Regions from separate parts of the Streptomyces sp. NPDC022552 genome, predicted to be linked through region 1. Evidence: riboswitches for the same ligand, from Rfam matches in the RefSeq annotation. Region 1 holds a riboswitch; the other holds the start of a gene.

Evidence for each region. A riboswitch is a leader RNA that binds a small molecule or an ion and turns the genes downstream of it on or off. The one in region 1 is predicted to bind ZMP and ZTP.
Region 2: another riboswitch for ZMP and ZTP. It lies ahead of ACZ3OF_RS33295 (bifunctional 5,10-methylenetetrahydrofolate dehydrogenase/5,10-methenyltetrahydrofolate cyclohydrolase); the one in region 1 lies ahead of ACZ3OF_RS12055 (serine hydroxymethyltransferase).

What each region holds. Positions count from the first base shown of each region.
Region 1 covers NZ_JBVHGJ010000003.1:491,152-499,031, reverse strand. Annotated here, with positions in the region: gene pdxR (MocR-like pyridoxine biosynthesis transcription factor PdxR) at 1-1,020, shown strand, start outside; gene ACZ3OF_RS12080 (hypothetical protein) at 1,118-1,936, opposite strand; gene ACZ3OF_RS12075 (hypothetical protein) at 2,027-2,317, shown strand; gene ACZ3OF_RS12070 (glutathionylspermidine synthase family protein) at 2,334-3,518, shown strand; gene ACZ3OF_RS12065 (polysaccharide deacetylase family protein) at 3,549-4,250, opposite strand; gene rocD (ornithine--oxo-acid transaminase) at 4,330-5,535, opposite strand; ZMP/ZTP riboswitch at 5,641-5,731, shown strand; gene ACZ3OF_RS12055 (serine hydroxymethyltransferase) at 5,811-7,100, shown strand; gene ACZ3OF_RS12050 (hypothetical protein) at 7,390-7,880, opposite strand, start outside.
Region 2 covers NZ_JBVHGJ010000019.1:55,200-63,079, forward strand. Annotated here, with positions in the region: gene ACZ3OF_RS33280 (DEAD/DEAH box helicase) at 1-1,863, shown strand, start outside; gene ACZ3OF_RS33285 (SWIM zinc finger family protein) at 1,860-3,209, shown strand; gene ACZ3OF_RS33290 (hypothetical protein) at 3,253-3,834, opposite strand; gene ACZ3OF_RS33295 (bifunctional 5,10-methylenetetrahydrofolate dehydrogenase/5,10-methenyltetrahydrofolate cyclohydrolase) at 3,956-4,810, opposite strand; ZMP/ZTP riboswitch at 4,840-4,947, opposite strand; gene ACZ3OF_RS33300 (GAF domain-containing protein) at 5,204-6,484, shown strand; gene exaC (acetaldehyde dehydrogenase ExaC) at 6,530-7,880, shown strand, end outside.

The DNA of each region.
Region 1 (7,880 bases):
AAGGCCTCCCGGCGCGCCTTGACGGCCGCGCCGAACGAGGCCTTCGGGTACGGCGATCCGCGCGGCCGGATCGAACTGCGCACGGTGCTCGCCGAGTACCTCGCGCGGGCGCGGGGCGTCCACGCGCGGCCCGAACGGATCGTGATCTGCTCGGGGTTCGTGCACGGGCTGATGCTGATGGCGCAGGTGCTGCGGGCGCGGAAGGTGCGGGAGGTGGCGGTCGAGTCGTACGGGCTCGACGTGCACTGGGAGCTGCTGACCCGTGAAGGGCTGCGGCTGCCCGCCCTGCCCTTCGACGAACTCGGCACCCGGACCGAGGGGTTGCCCGGGATGAAGGGCGTGGAGGCGGTGCTGATGACGGCCGCCCACCAGTTCCCGCTCGGCGGGGCGCTGCACCCTGACCGGCGGGCGGCGGCGGTCGACTGGGCGCGGGCTTCGGGCGGGCTGGTCCTGGAGGACGACTACGACGGGGAGTTCCGTTACGACCGCCAGCCCGTGGGCGCGCTCCAGGGCCTCGACCCGGAACGCGTGGTCTATCTGGGCACCTCCAGCAAGTCCCTGGCGCCCGGCCTGCGGCTGGCGTGGATGGTGCTGCCGGAGAGCCTGGTGGACGAGGTGGTCGAGGCGAAGGGCCATGTGGACTGGGTGTCCAGCTCGTTGGACCAGCTGACGTTCGCGGAGTTCCTGGGTTCGGGAGCGTACGACCGTCATGTACGGGCGATGCGGCTGCGTTACCGGCGGCGGCGGGACGAGCTGGTGGCGGCGGTGGCCGAGCACTCCCCGCGGACGCGGGTGAGCGGGATCGCGGCGGGTCTCCACGCGGTCCTGGAACTCCCGCCGGGCCAGGAGCGGGAGATCCTGCGGTCGGCGGCGTGGCAGGGCCTCGCCCTTCGCGGCCTCAACCACTTCCGCCACCCGGACGTCCCGCCGACGCAGGACGGCCTGGTGGTCGGCTACGCGACGCCGCCGGACAGCGCGTGGTCGGGCACGCTGTCGGCACTGTGCCGCGTCCTGCCCTGACCGCGGCCCCCCTGCGTGGGCAGCCACCCCCGTGTGGGCACGCAGGCCCCCGGGCCCGGGGCCCAAGGGGCAGAGGGCGCTCACAGGCGCAGGGGTCTCATCCCGGCTCCGGAGTCGGGGGCTCGCCGAAGCGGGCCAGGACCAGCGCCGCCGCCACCGCGATCGTGAAGCCCAGGATCGCCAGCCACGCGTACCCCTCGCGCGTCCGGTCGCCCAGCCAGATCACGCCCACCAGCGCCGGGCCGATCGTTTCGCCGAGGACCGCGCCGGCCGTCGCCGTCGTCACCGAGCCCCGCTGGAGCGCGGACGTCAGCAGGACGTACGCCGCCCCGCCGCCCAGGAGCAGCGCGTACACGGCCGGGTTCGCGAGGTCCCAGCTGTCGATCAGCCGGACCGCCACCTCCACCACCCCGAAGCCGAAGCCCGCGCAGAGTCCGAGCGCCAGCGCCCGCGGTCGGCCGGGCAGCCGCCCGGCGGCCGCGCCGAGCGCGAGCACCGAGAACGCCGCGGCCAGCATCGCCCACCGCAGCGCTTCCGACGAGCTCTGCTCGCCCTCCGAGCCCGAGGCGAGGGCGAGCATCACGAGCCCCACGCACACCACGGTCACCGCCGCCCACTCCATCCGGTGCAGTCGGACCTTGAGCAGCCAGGAGGCGGCCACCGCAGTGACCGCCAGACTCGCGGCGAGCGCCGCCCCCACCACGTAGATCGGCAGGGTCAGCAGGGCGACGACCTGGAGCCCGAAGCCGATCCCGTCGAGCAAGAGCCCGGCCAGATACCGCCATTGCCGCATCACTCGCAATTGCAGGGCCACATCGACGCCGGCGCCCGTCCCGGGCGTCGCCGCCCGCGCGCCGAGCGCCTGCAACACCGAAGCCATGCCGAAGCAGACCGAGGAACCCAGAGCGCAGATCATCCCAAAGAGCACGAATGGACTCTAGTGCGGGGGCGCTCGGCCACCGGCCTAAACTGTGCGGTCGCGACCACGGGATGGGGAGGCTGATTCATGCGCAGGCTGAGGTCGAGCACGGTGGTGCTCGGCGGTATGGGGGTGCTCGCGGCGACGATCACGTCCTGCGGCTCCGAGCCCGACAAGCGGTGTGTCGACCCCCTGACCCGCGAGAAGCTGCCGAGCTACGAGTGCGAGAGCGGCAGCGGCAGTGGCAGCGGCACCACGGCCCGCGGCTCCTACTACTACGGCGGCAGCGTCAGCGACAACCGCGTCAGCGGCGGCAGCTTCGACAAGAAGGCCGTCGACACCGGAGGCTTCGGCTGCTCCGGCTCCAGCGGCGGCTGAGCGGAGAGTCTGCGACATGCGGCGGCACACGATCGACCCCCGGCCGGGGTGGCAGCAGACGGTGGAGGAGCAGGGGCTCGTCTACCCCCTGACCCGCTACCCCGACGGCGCCCTGCGCCCGTACTGGGACGAGAGCGCGTACTACTCCTTCACGCTGCCCGAGGTCGAGGCCCTGGAGGAGGTCGTCGAGGAGCTGCACGCGATGTGTCTCGTGGCGGCCGCGCACATCGTCGAGAAGGATCGTTTCGCCGATCTCGGTCTCACCGACCCCCGGCTCGCCGCGCTCGTCGCCGAGTCCTGGCGCCGCCGGGCCGAACTTCCGTCGCTCTACGGCCGGTTCGACCTCCGCTACGACGGTACGGGCCCGGCCAAGATGCTGGAGTACAACGCCGACACGCCGACCTCACTGGTCGAGGCCGCGAGCCCGCAGTGGTTCTGGATGGAGGAGCGCTTCCCCGGCGCCGACCAGTGGAACTCGCTCCACGAGCGGCTCGTCGACGCCTGGAGGCGGCAGGCGAAACTGCTGCCGCCGGGCAGCCCGGTGCACTTCGTCCACTCCGACGGGGACGAGCTCGGCGAAGACCTGATGACGGTCGCGTATCTGCGCGAGACCGCCCAGCAGGCCGGGCTCGACACGGAGGCGCTGTCGGTCGAACAGATCGGCTGGGACCGGCTGTCGGGGCGGTTCGTGGACGACCGGCTGCGGTTCATCCGCAGCTGCTTCAAGCTGTACCCGTGGGAGTGGCTGACCACCGACCGCTTCGGCCCGTACGTCCTGGACACCCTCGACAACGGCGGCGGTACGGGCACGACCTGCTGGATCGAGCCCGCCTGGAAGATGCTGCTCTCCAACAAGGCCCTCCTCGCGATCCTCTGGGAGCTCTACCCGGGCCACCCGAACCTGCTGCCCGCGTATCTCGACGGCCCGCGCGAACTCGCCGCGACCGGCGGCTACGTCGCCAAGCCGCTCCTCGGCCGGGAGGGCGCGGGCGTGACGGTCCACGAACCGGGCTCGGCGGCCGTGGTACGTGACGAACCCTGCTGCTACCAGGCGTTGGCCCCGCTCCCCGACTTCGACGGCAACCGTGTCGTGCTCGGCGCGTGGGTCGTCGAGGACGAGGCGGCGGGGCTCGGCATCCGGGAGTCGGCGGGCCTGATCACGGACGAGTACGCGCGCTTCCTGCCGCACGTCATCCTCTGACCGCCACCGCCACCGCCGTTCCCGTGGCCGCTACTCGGGGACGTACTCCCTGAGTGGCGCGGGCTTCAGACCGGCGGCCCCGGCGGCGGCAAGGGCGCGCGTCAGATCCTGCTCCAGGGTCTCGTTGAAGTGCAGCAGGATGATGTCGCCGGGCCGGAGCGCCGGTGTCGGCGGGCTCCACTGCCCCCAGGTGGTGAGGTCGTACGTCCAGGTCACCACGGCCTTCGCCCCGCAGGCGCGGGCGGCGGTGCGAGTGGTCTCGTCGTACGTCCCGTAGGGCGGGCGCAGCAGACGCGGGCCGTCGCCGAACTCGGCGAGATGCCGTTCGCGCGCCCCGCAGACCTCCGCCTTCTGGCCGGCCGCGCCGAGCGTGGTCAGGTCCGGGTGGTTGACGGTGTGGTTCTCGACGCGGGAGCGGCCCTGGTCGAGCAGGGTGTGGAAGTAGCCGGAGTCGTAGGAGTAGGCGCCCGGGAGCAGGAAGAGCGAGGCGGGCACGCGGCGGTCGATGAGGACCTTCGCGGCGGCCGGGTCGTGGAACCAGCCGTCGTCGATGGTGATGAAGACGACCGGGTCGGTGGTCTCGACACGGGAGACGACGGGAACGGGCTCGGGCCAGGCCGCCTTGGGGGCGGCGTGCGCCGGGCCCCCGAGCGCGCCGAGCAGCGCGAGCGGGACGAGGGCGGCGACGGCGCCACGCAGCGCGCGGCGGGGGCGGGGTCTCGGTCTCGGCATGGGCGCATCATTGGCCTAGACCAACTGTGCTGTCAATGCCCCGAGTTGCCGCCACCGCCACCCTCTCAAGCGGACCGGGTCACTCCGAGAGAACCGCCCGCAGCTGCTCCAGACCCCAGTCCAGATCCTCCTTGCTGATCACCAGCGGAGGCGCGATCCGGATCGTCGAACCGTGCGTGTCCTTCACCAGCACCCCCCGCTCCATCAGCTTCTCGGAGATCTCCCGGCCCGTGCCCTTCGACGGCGCGATGTCCACCCCGGCCCACAGACCGCGCCCGCGCACCGCCTCCACGGCGCCCCCGCCCACGAGCAGGCGCAGCTCCGCGTGCAGATGCTCGCCCAACTCCGCAGCCCGCTGCTGGTACTCGCCCGTCCGCAGCATCGCGATCACCTCCAGCGCCACCGCGCACGCCAGCGGATTCCCGCCGAACGTCGACCCGTGCTCACCCGGCCGGAACACCCCGAGCACATCCCGGTCCGCGACCACCGCGGAGACCGGGACGACACCGCCGCCCAGCGCCTTGCCCAGCACGTACACGTCCGGCACCACACCCTCGTGCTCGCACGCGAACGTCCGCCCGGTCCGCCCGAGGCCCGACTGGATCTCGTCCGCGATGAACAGCACGTTCCGCTCACGGGTCAACTCCCGCACCCCGCGCAGATACCCGGCCGGCGGGACGAGGACTCCCGCCTCACCCTGGATCGGCTCGATGAGCACCGCCACCGTGTGCGCGGTGACCGCGCGCTCCATCGCGGTCAGATCGCCGTACGGGACGATCTCGAACCCCGGCGTGTACGGGCCGTAGTGGTCGCGGGCCTCGTGGTCCGTGGAGAAGCTGACGATCGTCGTCGTCCGGCCGTGGAAGTTGTTCGCCGCGACCACGATCTTCGCGTGCCCGTCCGGCACGCCCTTGACCTCGTACCCCCACTTCCGGGCGGTCTTCACCGCCGTCTCGATGGCCTCCGCGCCGGTGTTCATCGGCAGGACCATCTCCTTGCCGCACAGCTCGGCGAGCCGTGTGCAGAACTCCGCGAACCGGTCGTGATGGAACGCCCGCGACGTGAGCGTCACCCGCTCCAGCTGCGCCCGCGCGGCGTCGATCAGCCGCCGGTTGCCGTGCCCGAAGTTGAGCGCCGAGTACCCGGCGAGCATGTCGAGATAGCGGCGCCCCTCGACATCGGTCATCCAGGCCCCGTCCGCCGAGGCGACGACGACGGGCAGGGGGTGGTAGTTGTGCGCGCTGTGCGCCTCCGCGGAAGCGATCGCGTCTTGCGTACTCGACACGGGATCTCCGTTCGTCCTGCGGGCAGGGGCGGGTGTGCCCCCTTCTTATCGTCGCTCGGATGCCGGACGAAGAAACCTGTGTGACGGCGCGCCCGCTACTCTGGAAACACGCACGGCGACTGGCGTACGGGGAATCGACCCTGGGGGAGCCGTGCGCGGCAGACCACACGAGATGCCGCCCGCCTGGGCATTTTCGGGACCGAACATCCCGAGTGGTGCCGCCCAGCAGGTCTGAGCCGTACCCCGGGATCCACCGAACGCCCGGAGGAACCGCCATGACCGCCACCCCGCAGGCCGCCGATCTCGCCGCCCGCCACCCCGCCCTCGCCGCCGCCGACCCCGAACTCGCCGCGCTCGTCGGCGCCGAGGAGGTGCTGCAGGCCGAGACCCTGCGGCTGATCCCCAGCGAGAACTACGTCTCCCGGGCCGTCCTCGAAGCGTCCGGGACCGTGCTGCAGAACAAGTACAGCGAGGGCTACCCGGGCCGCCGGTACTACGAGGGCCAGCAGAACATCGACCAGGTCGAGACCCTCGCCGTCGAGCGGGCCAAGGCCGTCTTCGGCGTGGACCACGCCAACGTGCAGCCCTACTCCGGCTCGCCCGCCAACCTCGCCGTCTACCTCGCCTTCGCCGAGCCCGGCGACACCGTGATGGGCATGGCCCTGCCGATGGGCGGCCACCTCACCCACGGCTGGGGTGTCTCAGCCACCGGCAAGTGGTTCCGCGGCGTGCAGTACGGCGTGCGCCAGGACAACGGGCTCGTCGACTTCGACCAGGTCCGTGAGCTCGCCCTCAAGGAGCGCCCGAAGGTCATCTTCTGCGGTGGCACCGCGCTGCCCCGCACGATCGACTTCGCCGCCTACGCGGAGATCGCCCGCGAGGCCGGGTCCGTGCTCGTCGCCGACATCGCCCACATCGCGGGCCTGATCGCGGGCGGCGCCCACCCCTCCCCGGTCCCGCACGCCGACGTCATCTCCACCACCACCCACAAGACCCTGCGCGGCCCGCGCGGCGCCATGCTGATGTCCCGCGAGGAGCACGCCAAGGCCCTCGACAAGGCCGTCTTCCCCGGCCTCCAGGGCGGCCCGCACAACCAGACCACCGCCGCCATCGCCGTCGCCCTGCGCGAGGCGTCCCAGCCCTCCTTCCGTGACTACGCCCACGCGGTCGTCGCCAACGCCAAGGCCCTCGCCGAGGCGCTCCTCGCCCGCGGCTTCGACCTGGTCTCCGGGGGCACCGACAACCATCTGATCCTGATGGACCTCACCCCCAAGGAGGTCCCCGGCAAGGTCGCCGCGAAGGCCCTCGACCGCGCCGGGATCGTCGTCAACTACAACACCGTCCCCTACGACACCCGGAAGCCCTTCGACCCCTCCGGCATCCGCATCGGCACCCCCTCCCTCACCTCCCGCGGCCTCGGCACCGCGCACATGGACCTGGTCGCCGACTGGATCGACCGCGGTGTCGCCGCCGCCGGCGCGGGCGACGAGGACGCGCTGCGCACGATCCGCGCGGAGGTCGCCGAAGTGATGGCCGCCTACCCGGCCCCAGGCCTCCCGACCTGACCCACGCCGGGGCCCGCCCCGCCCTGCCCGGCTGCGAGCTGAGCCCCCCGACCCGGTCCGCACCAGGCCCGGCGGGATCCGGCCGGGACCTTGCCGGGATCCGGCTGGGACCCCCGCCGGGATCCGGCTGGGCCCGCCGGTGCCCCGCGCGCCTGGGCCCTGCCGGGCACCGCCCGACCGGGATCCCTGCCGGGACCCCGGCCCCGCGCGCCTGGGCCCTGCCGGGCACCGCCCGCCCGGGATCCCTGCCGGGACCCCGGTCCCGCCCCGCCGGGGCCCCGGGCTCCGGTCAGTTCGCCGACTCTGCCACCGCTCGGGCCCGGGCCAAGGACGGTTCGCCCTCCAGGCGCAAGGTCAGGGCCCCCGCGTTCCTCGTCCAGAGGAGTGTGGGGCCTGCCGTGCGTATGGAGTGCGTCCAGGTCCGCCCGCCCGCGTCCGTCATCGGGAAGCGCAGCAGATGCGGTTCGGCGAACCAGTACCCCTCCGCGCCGTCCGGCAGATCGACCCAGTCCGGGTGCGTCTGCACCTGCTTGGCGAAGCCCGCCTCCAGTCGCGCGGGGAACTCGTCCAGCCGGACCGTCCCGCCGTCCGCCCCGCGCCAGCACAGGCTGATCACTGCCCGGCCCCGATCCGCCGAGCCGGTCACCGAGACCGCGTCCGGGACACCGAGCGCGCTCGGTACCAGCGGCTCGAACCCCGCCCTCCGCGCGGCCTCCTCCAGCGGGACGGCCGAGGAGCACCCCGGCACCGCCGCGCCCGGCGCAGGACGCGCACCGGGGT
Region 2 (7,880 bases), on a different contig from region 1:
GGCTCCTCCGGCCGAGGCTCATCCGCGCTCCCCTACTTCCTCTCCGCCGACGCCCTGCTCGCCTTCAACTGGCGGTTCGCCGTCGGCGACCAGGAGCTCACCCGCGCCGAGCTGGACCAGCTCGCCGAGGCCGGCCGGCCGGTCGTCCGGCTGCGCGACCAGTGGGTGCTCGTCGACCCGGCGGAGGTACGCCGTGCCCGCGCCGCCACGGACCGCAAGGTCACCCCGGTCGACGCGCTCGGCGCCGTCCTCACGGGGACGACCGAGATCGACGGCCGGCGGGTAGAGGTCCAGGCGACCGGCTGGCTCGAGCAGTTGCGCGCCCGCCTCGACGACCCGGAGGGCGGCCCGCAGGAGGTCGCCCAGCCCGCCGCGCTCGCGGCGACGCTCCGCGACTACCAGCTGCGCGGCCTCAACTGGCTGCACCGGATGACCTCGCTCGGCCTCGGCGGCTGCCTCGCCGACGACATGGGTCTGGGCAAGACGATCACGCTCATCGCGCTCCACCTTCACCGGCAGAGCGAGCCGTCGGCCGCCGGACCCACCCTCGTCGTCTGTCCGACCTCGCTGATGGGCAACTGGCAGCGGGAGATCGAGAAGTTCGCCCCCGGCACACCCGTGCGCCGCTTCCACGGCCCGACGCGGAGCCTGGAGGGCCTGGCCGACGGCGAGTTCGTCCTCACGACGTACGGCACGATGCGGCTGGACACCGACCAACTGGCCGCCCGTACCTGGGGAATGGTCGTCGCGGACGAGGCCCAGCACGTCAAGAACCCGTACTCGGCCACCGCCAAGCAGCTCCGCGCCATCGGCGCCAAGGCGCGCGTCGCCCTCTCCGGCACCCCGGTCGAGAACAACCTCTCCGAGCTGTGGGCCATCCTCGACTGGACGACGCCCGGCCTCCTCGGCCGGCTCGGCACGTTCCGGTCCCGCTACGCCGCCGCCGTCGAGGGGGGCCGGGATCCGGGGGCCGGCGAACGACTGGCCGCGTTGATCCGCCCCTTCCTGCTCCGCCGCCGCAAGTCCGACCCGGGCATCGCTCCCGAGCTGCCGCCGAAGACCGAGACCGACCGGGCCGTCTCCCTGACCAAGGAGCAGGCGGGCCTCTACGAGGCGGTGGTGCGCGAGACCCTCGCGGCGATCGCCGAGGCGGACGGTATGGAACGGCGCGGGTTGGTGGTGAAGCTGCTGACGGGGCTCAAGCAGATCTGCAACCATCCCGCCCAGTACCTGAAGGAGGAGCGGCCGCGTATCGACGGCCGTTCCGGCAAGCTGGAGCTCCTCGACGAACTCCTCGACACGATCCTCTCCGAGGACGCGAGTGTGCTGGTCTTCACCCAGTACGTACAGATGGCGCGGCTGCTCGAACAGCATCTGGCGGGGCGCGGCGTGCGCACGCAGTTCCTGCACGGGGGCACCCCGGTCGCCGAGCGGGAGGCTATGGTCGCGCGTTTCCAGGCCGGAGAGGTGCCGGTGTTCCTGCTGTCCCTGAAGGCCGCCGGCACCGGACTCAATCTGACCCGGGCCGGGCATGTCGTGCACTACGACCGCTGGTGGAACCCGGCGGTCGAGGCCCAGGCGACCGACCGCGCGTACCGGATCGGGCAGACGCAGCCGGTGCAGGTCCACCGGCTGATCGCCGAGGGCACGATCGAGGACCGGATCGCCGACATGCTGCTGCGCAAGCGAGCGCTGGCCGACGCGGTGCTCGGCGCGGGCGAGGCGGCACTGACCGAGCTGACGGACGCCGAGCTGGCGGAGCTGGTCCGGCTCCGCGGAGACGGTGACGGAAACGGAGACCCCGACGGCGGTGGCGACTTCGGCGGGGACAAGGACGCGCACGGGAACGGGGACGGACGATGAGCGGGTACGCGTACGACGACGAGCGGACCTTCGCGGCGCTGCCGCCGGCCCGGGGCTCGGCCTTCGCCCGTACCTGGTGGGGCCAGGCGTGGCTGAAGGCCCTGGAGGACACGGCGCTCGACAACGAGCAGCTGAAGAGGGGGCGGCGCCAGGCGAGGGCGGGCGCGGTGGGCGCGGTGTCGGTACGGCCCGGCCGGATCACGGCGGTCGTCAAGGACCGTGACGGCTCCTCGTACCGCAGCGATGTGCTCCTGCAGGAGCTGTCGGAGGACGACTGGGACCGGCTGCTCGACCTGGCGGTCGAGAGCGCGGGCCATATTGCCGCCCTGCTCGACCATGAGATGCCGCCGCATCTGGTGGAGGACGCTGCGGCGGCCGGGCTCGAACTGCTGCCGGGCATCGGCGATCTGGACCCCGAGTGCGGCTGTGAGGCGTGGGACCACTGCCCGCACACGGCGGCGCTCTGCTATCAGGTGGCGCGGCTGCTCGACGAGGATCCGTTCGTGCTGCTGCTGATGCGGGGGCGCGGTGAGCGGGCGGTCCTGGACGCGCTCCAGGAGCGCAGCGCGGCGCGGGCGGGGTCGGAGGAGTCCGCCGTCGAGGGGGCGGCGCCGGAGGGCGTACCGGCCGAGGAGGCCTTCGCCGCGCGCGACATCCTGCCCCCGCTGCCGGCTCCGCCCGTACTCCCCTCCGCGCCCGGTGAGCCGCCGTCCCTGGACACCGAGACCGCGCCCGAGCCGGGGATCGACCCGGCGGCGCTGGAGTTCCTCGCGGCGGACGCTGCGGCCCGGGCCCATCGGTTGCTGGCCGAGGCGCTCGCCGCTCCGGGTCGCGAACGGACGGGCTCGGGTACAGGCGCGGGCACGGGTACGGGTACGGGCAAAGGCGCGGGCTCCGGCACGGGCAAAGGCGCGGGGGAGCCGGCTTTGACGGTCGCTCAGGATGCGGTGCGGCTGGCCGCCGGGACTCCCCCGTCGTGGATCGCGGCTCGACTCGCCGACGGGTCCGGCCGGCGTCGGGCGGAGCTGGACCTGGCCACGCGCGCGTGGCGGTTCGGGGGCGCTGCCGCCCTCGCCGTACTGGAGGAGGCCTGGACACCCGGTCCGGAGGCGCTGGCCCGAGCGAAGGCGGTACTCACGGAGGCCTGGGAGGACGACGACCGGCCCGTACTGCGGCAGGCCGCGACAGCGCGCTGGACGGTGGTCGGTGCGGAGGCGCAACTGCGTCTGGGCGAGGACGGCCGCTGGTGGCCCTTCCGCAAGGAGCGCGGCCAGTGGGTCCCGGCCGGTCGTGCGGACCTGGATCCCGCCGCCGCGCTCGCGGCGCTGTCGGCTCGGGAGGAGTGACGGGAGGACCGGCGGACGCCCTTGCCGCGACCGGAGGACACGGTCACAGCAGGGGCGCGGTGAGCGGGCGGGCCGTGGTGCCGGGGCGCGTGTACGCGCTGAGGCTGCAGGCCACGGTGTCCGAGCCGAGGAGGTAGCCGGAGCGGTACGGGTACTGGACGAATGTGGTCCAGCGTGTGCCGCGCGGTTGCCCGGCGGCCTTGCGGTGCAGCGGCTCGCGGCACAGGGCCGCGGCAGCGTCCCGTACCTCCCGGTCGGTGCGGAGTTCGCCGACGAGCCGTACCACGGTGACGAGTTGGGCGTCGTGCGGCCGGTCGCAGCCGCGCCGTACGACGGTCCCGGGCTCGGCCCGGTCGATGTCGAAGCACTCCCCCGGCTTGAGGCGCTGGTAGCCGACAGCCGCGTCGTCGCCCGCCGCCCCTCCCTGCGGCGCGAGCCGCTCGCCCGCGGCGGGCGCGGCGTCGACGGTCACGTCACCCGGCGCGGCCGGTCGGGCCCCAGGGGTGTCGGACAGCCGGCTCTCGACCTCCTGACGGCTCGTCAACATGACTGCCCAGACCAGGATGAGGAGCGGCACGAGGAGGTACCGAAGGGGCGACGACAACTCGCCGATGAGCGGGGACATGGCGACCAGGGTCACCCACCGACGTCCAACTCGCTTGTCTTGAAGACGAGTTGCAGCACGGCCCGTACAGAACCGTGACACTTCCCTTACCTGTACGGGCCGTTCGTCGCCGCCCGGTGTGCTAGAGGCCGAGCTGGCGCTCCGCACCCTCGACGGTCTGCGCGAGGAGCACGGCGATCGTCATCGGGCCGACACCGCCCGGTACGGGCGTGATGAGGGAGGCGCGCTCGGCGGCGGTCTCGAAGTCGACGTCTCCGATGTTGCCGGGGTTGTAGCCCGCGTCGATCACCACCGCGCCGGGCTTGATGTCCTCACCCTTGATGAAGCGCGGCTTGCCCACGGCGGCCACGAGGATGTCGGCCTCCCGGACGATCGAGGAGAGCTCGGTGGTGCGCGAGTGGCAGTACGTGACGGTGGCGTCGCGGCCGAGCAGCAGCAGGCCGGCGGGCTTGCCCAGGATCGCGGAGCGGCCGACGACGACGGCCCTCTTGCCGCTCGGTTCGACGTCGTACGCGTCGAGAAGGCGCATGATGCCCCCGGGCGTGCAGGAGACGAACCCGGGAAGGCCGAAGCCCATGGCGGCGAAGGAGGCCATGGTGACGCCGTCGACGTCCTTCTCCGGCGCGATCGCCTCGAAGGCGGCACGCTCGTCGATGTGCGGGCCGACGGGGTGCTGGAGCAGGATGCCGTGGACGTCGGGGTCCTGCGAGAGCGCGGTGATCGCGGCGACCAGTTCCTCGGTCGTCGTCTCGGCGGGCAGCTCGACGTGCCGGGAGCGGATTCCGGCCTTCGCGCAGCGGTTCTGCTTCATCTTCACGTACGTGACGGACGCGGGGTCCGCGCCGACGAGCACCGTGGCGAGACAGGGCGTGACGCCGGTGCGGCGGGTGATCTCGGCGGCACGGGCGGCGGTCTCCTCGACCGTGCGGCGGGCGAGCGCGGTGCCGTCCATGAGGGAAGCGGTGCTGGTGGACATGGGCCACTCCTGGGCGTCGTCGATGACAGGGAGATCGCCCAGGCGCACGGCAACGTCGGATGCGCGCGGGTACGCGGGGTCCGGCGGGACCGCTCCCCGGTGGTGATCCACCTCAAGCGCCAGTCACGGCCCGAGCCCCACTCTACGTGACACCCGCGCGCGCCCACAGGGGCGGTCTCCGGACAGGGCGTGCGTGCGGGGGTGCCGGGGAGCTTGTCGCCACCGTCCACGCGCACGACGATGACGGACGGACGGGACGGACGACGGAGCGGGCCGGACGACCGGGCCGGACCGATGGCGGGGCGCCCGGACGACGGCAGCCGGACGGACGGCCTCGCCGGGCGGACGGATCGGGTCCGCGACCAACCGTGGGACCTCGACATGGAGGCCGAGTTGAGCGATGCGTGGGTGGCGGCGGAACCGGACGCCGACGCGCTGCGGCGGGCGCACGAGGTGTTCACCAGCGGCGGCCAGGTCCGCCTTCCCCCGGTACGCCCACTGGTGGCGGAGTCGTGGCGGCGCTCGGCGCGGGCCCGGGTCAGCCCCGACGGCGCGGCCTGTGTGGAGCTGGCCGACGACGAGCTGGCAGGGCACCGCGAGGAGCATCCGCTGTCGGCCACGATGCCGGTGATCCGTGAGCTGATGGGCACGTACGCGACGGACGGCGAACATCTGCTGGCGGTCTGCGACGCGGCCGGGCGGATGCTGTGGGTGGAGGGGCATCCGGGCACGCTGCGACGGGCGCGGGCGATGAACTTCGTCGCCGGGGCCCGCTGGTCGGAGTCGGTGGCCGGGACGAACGCGCCCGGGACCGCCATCGCCGTGGACCGCCCGGTGCAGGTGTTCAGCGCGGAGCACTTCCGGCGGCCGGTGCAGGCGTGGACCTGCGCCGCCGCTCCCGTACACGATCCGCACACCGGGCGGCTGCTCGGCGCGGTGGACATCACCGGCGGGGACCGGTTGGCGCATCCGCACAGTCTGGCGTTCGTCCAGGCGGTGGCACGGGCGGCGGAGTCCCAGTTGGCCCTGCTCGCGCCTGCGCCCGCCGCGGACCGGGTCCGGCTGGCGGCGCTCGGCCGGGACGAGGCTCTGCTGACGATGGCCGGCCGGCGGCTGCGGCTGAGCAGGCGGCACAGCGAGATCCTGGTCGTCCTGGTCCATCGCCCGGAGGGGGTGAGCGGCGACGAGCTCCTGACGCTGCTGTACGAGGACGAGTCGGTCACCCCGGTCACGCTCCGGGCCGAGCTGTCCCGACTGCGCGGGCTGCTCGGGCCGGAGCTGCTGCGGTCCCGCCCGTACCGGCTGGCGGCGACGGTGGACGCGGACTTCGCCACGGTGGACCGGCGCCTCGGCTCGGGTGCGGTGTCGGCCGCGCTCGCCGACTACGCGGGTCCGCTGTTGCCGGTCTCGCGCGCCCCCGGGGTGGTGCGGCTGCGTGAGCGCCTGGCGGACCGGCTGCGGGCGGCGTTGGTGGACCGGGGCGATCCGGCGCTCCTCGCGGACTGGACGTACAGCGCGTGGGGCGAGGACGACGTGGAGATGTGGCGGGCGCTGTCGGAGGTGGTACCGGCGTCGGGGCGTCCGCCGGTGCTGGCTCGGCTGCGGACTCTGGACGCCGAACTGTCGGCGGGCGCAACGGGGTTGCAACGTCCGGTTCCGCAGACTCGGCGGTGAGCGCCGGCCAGGGACGGCCCGCGCGGTCCGAGGGAGGCCATGTCCATGACCCGTTACGCCGCACCCGGTACCGAGGGCGCGATCATGTCGTACCAGGCCCGCTACGACCACTGGATCGGCGGTGAGTACGTGGCCCCGGCCCGGGGGCAGTACTTCGAGAACCCGAGCCCGGTCGACGGCCGTCCCTTCACCGAGGTCGCCCGCGGCACGGCCGAGGACGTGGAGAGCGCCCTGGACGCGGCGCACGCGGCGGCCCCGGCGTGGGGCCGTACGGCGCCCGGGGAGCGCGCCGGGGTCCTCCTGCGGATCGCCGACCGGATGGAGGCGCATCTGGAGGAGCTGGCGGTCGCGGAGAGCTGGGAGAACGGCAAGCCGGTCCGCGAGACGCTGGCCGCCGACATCCCGCTGGCGATCGACCACTTCCGCTACTTCGCGGGGGCGTTGCGCGGTCAGGAGGGCGCGCTGAGCGAGATCGACGACGACACCGTCGCGTACCACTTCCATGAGCCGCTGGGGGTCGTCGCGCAGATCATCCCGTGGAACTTCCCGATCCTGATGGCGGTCTGGAAGCTGGCCCCGGCGCTGGCGGCGGGCAACGCGGTGGTCCTCAAACCGGCCGAACAGACCCCGGCGTCCGTGCACTTCTGGATGAGCCTGGTCGCCGACCTGCTGCCGCCGGGCGTGGTGAACATCGTCAACGGCTTCGGCGTGGAGGCGGGCAAGCCGCTCGCGTCGTCGCCACGCGTCGCGAAGATCGCCTTCACTGGCGAGACGACGACGGGCCGGCTGATCATGCAGTACGCCTCGGAGAACATCAAGCCGGTGACGCTGGAGCTGGGCGGCAAGTCGCCGAACATCTTCTTCGACGACGTGTGGGCGGCGGACGACGACTTCCGCGACAAGGCGCTGGAGGGCTTCACGATGTTCGCCCTGAACCAGGGCGAGGTGTGCACGTGCCCGTCGCGCGCCCTGATCCAGCGCGGCCACTACAGCGAGTTCCTGGAGGCGGCGGTCGCCCGCACGGAACGGATCGTCCCGGGCCACCCGCTGGACACAGAGACGATGATCGGCGCCCAGGCCTCGAACGACCAGCTCCAGAAGATCCTTTCGTACCTGGACATCGGCCAGCAGGAGGGCGCGAAAATCCTGACGGGCGGCCAGCGTATCGAGCACGACGGCGAGCTGGCGGGCGGCTACTACGTGCAGCCGACGATCTTCGAAGGCGACAACCGCATGCGGATCTTCCAGGAGGAGATCTTCGGCCCGGTCGTCGCGGTGACCTCCTTCACGGACTTCGACGACGCGATCCGCACGGCGAACGACACGCTCTACGGCCTCGGCGCGGGCGTCTGGACCCGCGACGGCAACACGGCCTACCGCGCGGGCCGCGCGATCC